DNA from 3 places in the Janthinobacterium sp. GW823-FHT03B06 genome. Region 2 is predicted to be linked to each of the others. Evidence: predicted binding sites of a transcription regulator. Region 2 holds the regulator's gene; each other region holds the start of a gene.
The links. The regulator NrdR, encoded in region 2, represses ribonucleotide reductase genes. The targets are predictions, from matches to a motif close to CACNANATNTNGTG.
Positions count from the first base shown of each region.

Region 1: the regulator NrdR is predicted to act here: its motif matches at 1,649-1,662, upstream of AC1RBA_RS25105 (ribonucleoside triphosphate reductase).
Region 3: the regulator NrdR is predicted to act here: its motif matches at 2,022-2,035, upstream of AC1RBA_RS21570 (ribonucleoside-diphosphate reductase subunit alpha).

Region 1 is NZ_JBXAJE010000010.1:41,792-45,067, reverse strand. Features, by position in the region: gene ubiU (ubiquinone anaerobic biosynthesis protein UbiU) at 1-1,012, opposite strand, end outside; gene AC1RBA_RS25110 (hypothetical protein) at 1,174-1,590, shown strand; gene AC1RBA_RS25105 (ribonucleoside triphosphate reductase) at 1,709-3,276, shown strand, end outside.
Region 2 is NZ_JBXAJE010000005.1:88,033-91,308, reverse strand. Features, by position in the region: gene AC1RBA_RS17800 (PilW family protein) at 1-402, opposite strand, end outside; gene pilV (type IV pilus modification protein PilV) at 399-968, opposite strand; gene nrdR (transcriptional regulator NrdR) at 1,221-1,682, opposite strand; gene glyA (serine hydroxymethyltransferase) at 1,826-3,073, opposite strand; ZMP/ZTP riboswitch at 3,185-3,276, opposite strand, start outside.
Region 3 is NZ_JBXAJE010000007.1:93,369-96,644, reverse strand. Features, by position in the region: gene AC1RBA_RS21570 (ribonucleoside-diphosphate reductase subunit alpha) at 1-1,757, opposite strand, end outside; gene ampD (1,6-anhydro-N-acetylmuramyl-L-alanine amidase AmpD) at 2,149-2,760, opposite strand; gene AC1RBA_RS21560 (sigma 54-interacting transcriptional regulator) at 2,738-3,276, opposite strand, start outside.

The DNA.
Region 1 (3,276 bases), on a different contig from region 2:
CCAAGGTGTGCTGCTGGCCTTCGGCCAGCTTGTCCATGGCCGCCATCCAGCCCGGCTTGACGGCGTAGCGCGCATTGCCTTCGCGGCAGGCGTCGATCGCTTCGCGCCACACGCGCGTCACCTGCGCCACATACGCGGGGCTGCGCTGGCGCCCTTCGATCTTCACGGCGCGCACGCCCATGGCGATCAGCTGCGGCAGCAGCGCCAGCGTGTTCAGGCTGGCCGGCTCCTCGATGGCGTAATACTCTTCGTCGTTGACTTCGAAACGCCCCTTGCACAGGGTCGGATAGCTGGCGTTTTCGCCCGGTGCGTAGCGGTCGATCAGCACGCCGTTCAGGCGCGATTCGAGGCCGTTCGGCGTTTCCAGCCAGCGCACGGATTTCGCCGGCGAGCACACGCCGTGCGTGTTCGGCGCCTCGCCCGTCGCATACGACGACAGCGCGCAGCGCCCTTCGACCATCACGCACAGGCTGCCGAAGCCGAAGACCTCGATCTCGACGTCCGTCTTGGCGATCAGTTGCTCGACCTGCGCCATCGACAGCACGCGCGGCAGCACGGCGCGGGCGATGCCGAAGTGTTCCTGGTAAAAATTGATCGCTTCGTAGTTGGTGGCCGAGCCTTGCACGGACAGGTGCAGGCGCAGCTGCGGGTGATGCTCGCTTGCATACGCCATCAAGCCCGGATCGGCGACGATCATGGCGTCGATGCCGGCTTGCGCGGCGCGGTCGATGGCGCTGCGCCACACGGCCCAGTTGTGCGGCTGCGGATAGGTATTCAGCGCCAGCAGCACCTTGCGTCCATATTGGTGGGCGTAGCGCACGCCCTCGGCGATGGCCTTTTCGTCGAAATTGAGGCCGGCGAAATTGCGTGCATTGGTGGCATCGCGAAAACCCAGGTACACGGTGTCGGCGCCATTGTCGACGGCCGCTTTCAAGGCGGGCAGGCTGCCGGCGGGGCAGACCAGTTCCAGCGGTCCGGCCACGCGGGTGGCGGTAGTTGATTCAAGCATCATGATATTCACAGTCCTGTATCGGCTCAGGGTGCAGACTATAGCCCCGCCCATACCGCCCAGTCCTTGACACAGGTGAAGGAATGCATGCATGGCTGGCGCGCGTTCAACTTGCTTGACCTGGCTGTAAAATGCCCCACTTTTTCCCTATCCGATTGCCCGCCATGACCCGCAAACCGCTGCTGATTTTCCTGCTCACCCTGTTCCTCACCGCGCTGCAGGTGCAGTGGGCCGGCCCGCCCGATGGCTATGACGCAGGGACCATCTCCGTGCTGTCGCCGGAAGTGCTGGGCGCGTATCCGGGCGTGCTGCTGCTGTTCCTGCTGGCCGTGTTCGCGCGCCGCAAGATGCCGCTGCTGCGTCAGGCCGCCATCTGCACGGGCCTGCTGGCCGTCTACTGGCTGCTGGCGAACTACGTCACCTTCGACGCGCGCGTGGCCAGCTGGAGCACCTACACGCCGCTGGAAATCTGGATGCACGTGCTGCCCGCCTCCGTCGCCAGCGTGGCCGCCTGCGGCGCCGCGTTCTTTTGCGCGAGCTGGCTGATCCTGCGCGAAACGCGCTGGAACAAAAGCGGCTGACGTGGATTTTTCACCTGCATCAAGGATTCGTCACGCAACTGCACGCGCCCTTTGACGCCACTATATTTAGTGATTAATCTCCATAAAAACACCGCATGTTGTGTTTATTGGAGGTTTCATGACGACAAATGCAGTTTCCCCCACACGCGGCCAGGTCGATGTCGCCGCATCCATCAATGAATACCTGGACCGGCGCGACTGGCGTGTCAACGCCAACGCCAACCAGGGTTACTCGCTGGGCGGCCTGATACTCAATGTATCGGGCAAGGTCATCGCCAACTACTGGCTGGACCAGGTGTATCCGCCGGAAGTGGGCGCGGCGCACCGCGAAGCGGCGCTGCACATCCACGACCTCGACATGCTGGCCGGCTATTGCGCCGGCTGGTCGCTGCGCACCCTGCTGCATGAAGGCTTGAACGGCGTGCCGGGCAAGATCGAATCGGGCCCGCCCAAGCACATGTCGAGCGCCATCGGCCAGATCGTCAATTTTCTCGGCACCCTGCAAAACGAGTGGGCCGGCGCGCAGGCGTTCAGCTCCTTCGATACCTATATGGCGCCCTACATCCGCAAGGACAGCCTGCGCTATGAAGACGTGCGCCAGTACATGCAGGAGCTGATCTTCAACCTCAACGTGCCATCGCGCTGGGGCACGCAGACGCCGTTCACCAACCTCACTTTCGACTGGGTCTGCCCGGACGACCTGCGCGAGCAGATTCCCGTCATCGCCGGCCGGGAAATGGACTTCAGCTATGGCGAGCTGCAGGCGGAGATGGACATGATCAACCGCGCCTACATCGAGATCATGATGGCGGGCGACGCCAAGGGCAGGGTCTTCACCTTCCCCATCCCCACCTATAACATCACCGAGGATTTCGACTGGCATAGCGAAAACGCGGAACGCCTGTTCGAAATGACGGCCCGCTACGGCCTGCCCTACTTCCAGAACTTCATCAATTCGGAACTCAAGCCGAACATGATCCGCTCCATGTGCTGCCGCTTGCAGCTGGACTTGCGCGAACTGCTGAAAAGGGGCAATGGCCTGTTCGGCTCCGCCGAGCAGACGGGCTCCCTGGGCGTGGTGACGATCAACTGCGCACGCCTGGGCCACCTGTGGCGCGGCGACGAAGCGGCCTTGATGGCGGACCTGGACCGCCTGCTGGAACTGGGCAAGACCAGCCTGGAAATCAAGCGCCGCACCATCGAGGAACTGATGCAGCAGGGCCTGTTCCCGTACACGAAGCGCTACCTGGGCACCCTGCGCAACCACTTTTCCACCCTGGGCGTGAACGGCATCAACGAGATGATCCGCAATTTCAGCGGCGACGCCTGGGACATCACGTCCGCCGAGGGCCATGCGCTGGCGATCCGCCTGCTCGACCACGTGCGCGCCCGCATGGTGGCCTTCCAGGAAGAGACGGGCCATATGTACAACCTGGAAGCGACGCCGGCCGAAGGCACGACGTACCGCTTCGCCCGCGAAGACCGCAAGCGCTATCCCGCCATCCTGCAGGCCGGCACCGTCGACAATCCGTATTACACGAACTCGTCGCAGCTGCCCGTCGGCCACACGGACGACCCGTTCGAAGCGCTGGAATTGCAGGACGCGCTGCAGCGCAAATACACGGGCGGCACGGTGCTGCATTTGTACATGACGGAAGCGCTGTCGGACGCGAACGCCTGCCGCGA
Region 2 (3,276 bases):
CCCCTCCTCCTTGCCGGCACCGTAATAGCGCAAGGCCAGCACATCGCTGCCATGCAGGGCGCCGGGCAAGGCGCCGCTGATGCCTTCGCTGCTCTTGCCCAGGCTGCGCGCGTCGAGTCCGGCGATATTCGCGCTGTCGTCATCGGCATGGGCGACGGGCGCGGCGCTGCTATCCCAATTCACGTACGCCGTCTGGCGCACGGCGCGGGCGATGGTGTCGAGCGCATAGCGGCCATTGTCGTCCAGCCGCGCGCTGGCGGACTGGTCGCCATAGCTGCCGCTGGCCGCCAGCAGCACGCCACTGGCGGCCAGCATCAGCAGCGCGCCCAGCGACAGGGCCACCAGCAATTCGACGAGGCTCATGCCGCGCCGCCAGCGCCACGCGGCATGCACGCCGTTCATGCGCCGCCTCCGCCCAGCTGGAATACCAGCCTGGGCAGCGACTCGCCTGCCGCATTCACGGCGGGCGAGCCATCGGGCAAGCGGCCGCGCCAGCCCAGCTTGATGACGATGGGCGCGCCCTTGCCGCCGCTGCACGCCCAGTGCAAGCCTTGCGCGGCGGTATCCCAGACAGAGGCATCGCGGCAGATATGCAGGCGCGCGCCGGGCAAGGCCGCATGCAGCGATTGCTTCCATTCGGCGATGTCGAATTGCGCCAGTTCGGCCGCGCTGCAGGCGCTAGCGCCAAAGCAGTCCGGCGCGGTGCCGCCTGCTTCGGCGTCGTCCGCCGCCGCGTAGGCCACGTTCAAGTAGGGATTGCCCGCATCGGGTCCATTCATGAGCACGCCGTTTGCGCGCATGCGCTCGGCCATGCCGGCCGCCAGCTGCGCGCCCGCCGACAACAGCGCCGACTCATGGCGCGCGCGCAGGGAGTGCAGTTGCAAAATGCTGGCACCGAGCAGGCCCAGCGCCAACAGCAGCAGCGACACGAGCACCTCGACGAGGCTGCTGCCACCCGCTGGAAACATAGTGCGACCGCCCTTGCGCATGCCTTGCTCCCTTCCGCAGAAAGAGTCGCAAGAACAGGCGGCCCAGCTACACGATAGGCGCGCGCAAAAACCAGGATCTGCGCTAGCGCAAACAGCGCAGCGATAAGGGGAGAAGAACGGCGTAGTTATTGATCAGGCCGATTGCCAGGCGAGCGCTGGCGTGGTGGAAACGGGGCGCAAAACGGGGCACATGAGCAGCCCCGTCGTCGAACAAGAGGCTTCGAGCAGGCGTCAGGGCTTGCGCGCCTGCCCCACTTCGGCGATCGCATCCTGGAACTCGGCCAGGTCTTCGAAATTTTTATACACTGAGGCAAAGCGGATGTAGGCGATCTTGTCGAGGCGCTTGAGTTCCTGCATGACGAGCTCGCCGATATAGCCGGAATCGACTTCGCGCAAGCCGCTGGTCAGCAGTTTTTCCTGGATGGACGCGATGGCCGTATCCACCGAGGCGGCCGCGACGGGACGCTTGCGCAAGGCCAGCATCAAACTGCCGCGCAACTTATCCGCAGCGAACTCCGTCCGGCTGCCATTCTTTTTGACGACGGCCGGCATGATAAGTTCAATGCGCTCGTACGTGGTAAACCGCTTGTCGCATTTGCCGCAGCGGCGGCGGCGCCGAATGGCATCCCCTTCCTCCGATACGCGCGTATCGAGAACCTGGGTGTCGCCGTGCTGGCAAAATGGACATTTCATGGGCTGGTTACAACTTTATAGTAATAATTACGGGAAATCGCCGCCCTTGTACAAAGGGCGCCCGAATCACTCCGGGCGCCCTTGGGCACGAAGGAATGTGTCATACGGAATCTTACTCCGTATGACACATTCTGGACAAATAATTATGCTGCGTACACAGGGTGCGCGTCGGCCAGCACTTTCACGGCCGCTTTGACGCGCTCGATGGTGGCGGCGTCATGCGGGTTGTCCAGCACGTCGGCGATCAGGTTGCCCACTTCTTCCGCTTGCGCTTCCTTGAAACCGCGCGTCGTCATTGCCGGGCTGCCCAGGCGGATGCCCGAGGTGACGAAGGGTTTTTGCGGGTCGTTCGGGATGCCGTTCTTGTTGCAGGTGATGTGCGCGGAACCGAGGATGGCTTCGGCTTCCTTGCCCGTCAGGTTCTTGGCGCGCAGGTCGACCAGCATGACGTGCGATTCGGTGCCGCCGGACACGATGCGCAGGCCGCGCTTGATCAGGGTTTTCGCCAGCACGTCGGCGTTCTTGATCACTTGCTTCTGGTATTCGACGAATTCAGGGCTCAGCGCTTCCTTGAAGGCGACGGCCTTGCCGGCGATCACGTGCATCAGCGGACCGCCCTGGATACCAGGGAAGATGGCCGAGTTGATGGCTTTTTCGTGCTCGGCCTTCATCAGGATGATGCCGCCGCGCGGACCGCGCAGCGATTTGTGCGTGGTCGAGGTGACGAAGTCGGCGAACGGCACCGGATTCGGGTACAGGCCGGCGGCGATCAGGCCGGCGTAGTGGGCCATGTCCACCATGAAGTAGGCGCCCACTTCCTTGGCGATCTTGCCGAAGCGTTCGAAGTCGATTTTTTTCGAGAACGCGGATGCGCCGGCGATGATCAGTTTTGGCTTGCGTTCGCGGGCCAGGCGCTCCATCGCCTCGTAGTCGATGTCTTCTTCCGCCGTCAAGCCATACGACACGACGTCAAACCATTTGCCGGACATGTTCAGCGGCATGCCGTGGGTCAGGTGACCGCCTTCGGCCAGCGACATGCCCATGATCAGGTCGCCTGGTTTCAGCATGGCGAAGAACACGCCCTGGTTCGCCTGCGAGCCGGAATTCGGCTGCACGTTCGCGCATTCGGCGCCGAACAGTTTCTTGACGCGGTCGATGGCCAGTTGCTCGGCCACGTCGACGTATTCGCAGCCGCCGTAGTAGCGCTTGCCCGGGTAGCCTTCGGCGTACTTGTTCGTCAGCTGCGAGCCTTGCGCTTCCATTACGGCTGGCGACGTGTAGTTCTCCGAGGCGATCAGTTCGATATGATCGTGCTGGCGCGTGTTTTCTTTTTGAATGACGGCGAACAATTCAGGATCGACGTTGGCGAGGGTGTGATCTTTTGCAAACATGTAAAAACTCCAAGTATGAGGGTGCTTGTACTGGCAGGTTGGATCGAATGAGGGGAGCCGGCGTTAAGTGAATAACAACATTGGACGGGCAGCCTCTTCGTGCTTTTCCATAGTGGCTACCCAGGCGAACGGCTGATGAAAAATCTCACGTTTCCCGGTGGGTGCCCACCTTTCGCCGGTTTGCCGATCGCCACTCAGGGAGA
Region 3 (3,276 bases), on a different contig from region 2:
CACAGGTTCGAGCTGTGGACGACGCCGACGTGCGACTGCGGGCTGCGGATGTTGCACGGATCCTTGAACGTGATCCATGGGTGGCCCGTTTCAAACAGCATCGACAGCATCTTGCGCCACAGGTCCAGCGCCGCGATCTTCTTGAAGACGCGGATTTCGCCGGCGGCGGCCTTGGCTTCGTAGCCCAGGTAAGCCTGCTCAAAAGCCTTGCCGACCTTGTCGTGCAGGTCTGGCGTGTCCGACGGCGAGAACAGGGTCCAATCGCCTTTTTCCATGACGCGCTTCATGAACATGTCGGGAATCCAGTTCGCCGTGTTCATGTCGTGCGTGCGGCGGCGGTCGTCGCCCGTGTTCTTGCGCAGGTCGAGGAATTCCTCGATGTCCATGTGCCAGGTTTCCAGGTAGGCGCAGACGGCGCCCTTGCGCTTGCCGCCCTGGTTGACTGCCACGGCCGTGTCGTTGACCACTTTCAGGAACGGCACCACGCCTTGCGACTTGCCGTTGGTGCCCTTGATGTGGGCGCCCAGGGCGCGCACCGGCGTCCAGTCGTTACCCAGGCCGCCGGCAAACTTGGCCAGCAGCGCGTTGTCCTTGATGGCGTCGTAGATGCCTTCCAGGTCATCGGAGACGGTGCTCAGGTAGCACGACGACAGCTGCGAGCGCAGGGTGCCCGAGTTGAACAGGGTCGGGGTCGAGCTCATGAAGTCGAACGAGGACAGCAGGCTGTAGAACTCGATGGCGCGCGCTTCGCGGTCCGCCTCGTTCAACGCCAGGCCCATGGCCACGCGCATGTAGAACGCCTGCGGCATTTCGATGCGCACGTCCTGGATGTGCAGGAAGTAGCGGTCGTACAGGGTTTGCAGGCCGATGTAGCCGAATTGCAAGTCGCGGTCGGCGACGATGGCTTTGGCCAGGCGCTCCAGGTCGAAACTGGCGAGTACCGGGTTCAGCAGCTCGGCGGCGATGCCCTTGGCGATATATTGCGGGAAATACGTCAGATATTCGGCGGCGGCGGCCGCTTGCGGCACTTCCTTGCCGAACACTTCCTTGCGCACCGTGTGCAGCAGGATGCGGGCCGTGACCTGGCTGTAGGCCGGGTCTTTTTCCATCAGCGCGCGCGCTGCCAGGATGGCCGACTTGTGCAGCTCTTCGACGGGCACGCCGTCGTACAGGTTCTTCACCGTTTCAGCCAGGATGGCGTCGGCATCGACGTGCTTTTCCAGGCCGGCGCAGGCGGCGTTGATCAGGTCGCGCACTTCCTGCATGTCCAGCAGGCGGCGCACGCCGTTGTCGGTGACATTTAATTGCGGCGCGGAAACTTGTGCGGACGCGCCTTGCGCTTCCTTCTGCAGGCGGCGCTCTTCCATATGCTTGGCGCGGTACAGCACGTAGGCACGCGCCACGTCGTGCTCGCCCGAACGCATCAGCGACAGTTCCACCTGGTCTTGCACGTCTTCGATATGGAAGGTGCCGCCGCCCGGATGGCGACGCACCAGCGCGGCGACGACGCCGTCCGTCAGTTGCTCCACCAGTTCGCGGATGCGTGCCGAGGCGGCGCCCTGGCCGCCGTTAACGGCCAAAAACGCCTTGGTCATGGCGATGGCGATCTTCGAAGGCTCAAATGCCACCACCGCGCCGTTGCGGCGGATGATGCGATAGTCGCCCAATGCCGCGCCCGTGCTCGCCACGCTGTTGGCCGCGCCTGGCGCTGGCGATACTGGCGTTGGATGGATGGAAATATCTTGTGGTGATTGCATTGAAGCTCCCGTTGTCAGCTAAAGTCAGCCTGCAGTTTTGCTGCCGCGTGTGTTGTTGAATAGAACGCCCGATGGTCAGGGTTTCTTCAGGTATTTGTTGCTAAATAGTAAATTTATACTGCATAAAACAGGTCAGTATCCATAGCGCCACACCGTACTGCCCGGCTGGCGCGAAACACGATCAAGGGTGATAAACCGCCAGTTCCAGTGCTTTATCAGCAATCCGGATAGCTTTGACAATAATTCTGAAAACGTCTGTGATGGCACTAGATATAGTCTTTACATCCAACTTCTGTACTAATTGTAGTGCCCATCGAAGGGCGATGCAATAGTTTTCCAGCATCCGCCGGCGTAATTTTTTGTATTTTCATATACGATTTCGGTTGACTTTTCAGGGCATGGATGGAAAGCCCAATCCCCGCGAAGTAAGCGCTAACGCAGGCTGCCCGCGCAGGGTTTCCAGCCAGCACTCTTGATAAAAATACCAGTCAAAAAACGGCCCCGGATCCGTCTTCCTTCCCGGTGCGATATGCTCGTGACCGCGCACATGGGACAGCCCGTGGCGCGCCACCAGCGCCGCCGTCAGCGCCGCCAGCACATGGTATTGCCGCCGCTGGAAAGGCACATCGTCCGCGCCCTCCATTTCGATACCGATGGAATAGCCATTGCACTGCGGGCGTCCTTCGAACACGGACGCGCCCGCATGCCAGGCACGTTGATCAGTAGAAACATATTGCAACAACGCACCATCGCGCCGCACAAAAAAGTGCGCCGACACCTGCAAGCCACGCAGGTCGGCGAAGGAAGGATCGGCATTATAATCTACCCGGCCCGTAAACAAGTCCGACACATGCGGCCCGCCAAAGCGGCCACCCGGCAAGCTGATGTTATGAATCACCAGCAAGTCGACTTGCGCACCGTCCGGACGCGCATCACAGTACGGCGAGTCATAGCGCAGCGCGCCGTCGCACCAGCCATCTTCATCTATCGTCCATCCGCTCATCAAGTAAGGCTTCCTGTATCGTCAATTTCTGCATGCGGTAACGCAGCTGGCGCACACTCAGGCCCAGCTGGCGCGCCGCCCGCGCGCGGTGATAACGCGCCTGGACCAGCGCCTGCATGATCATGTCGCGCTCGGCCTGACGCAAATACACGTCCAGCGGCAGGACCGGGCCCACGCCATATGCCGCCATGCCGGGCAGGCACAGTTGCCGTTCCGGCAAGTCCGGCAATGCCGGCGCCGCCCGCAACGGCATGCTGCCCGGCGCGGATGGCAAGGCCAGCCCGTCGAGCGCGATCACGCCGCCGTCGGCAAAGGCCAGCGCCCGCTCCAGCACGTTTTCCAGTTCGCGCACATTGCCGGGAAACGCATACGCGGCCAGGGCCGCCAGCACGGGCGGCGCCAGGCTCACGGCCCGGCGTGGCGACAGGCGCGCCAGGATCACCTCACATAATACCTGCAGATCGCCGCGCCGTTCGCGCAACGGCGGCAGCGCCAGTTCGATCACATTGAGGCGGT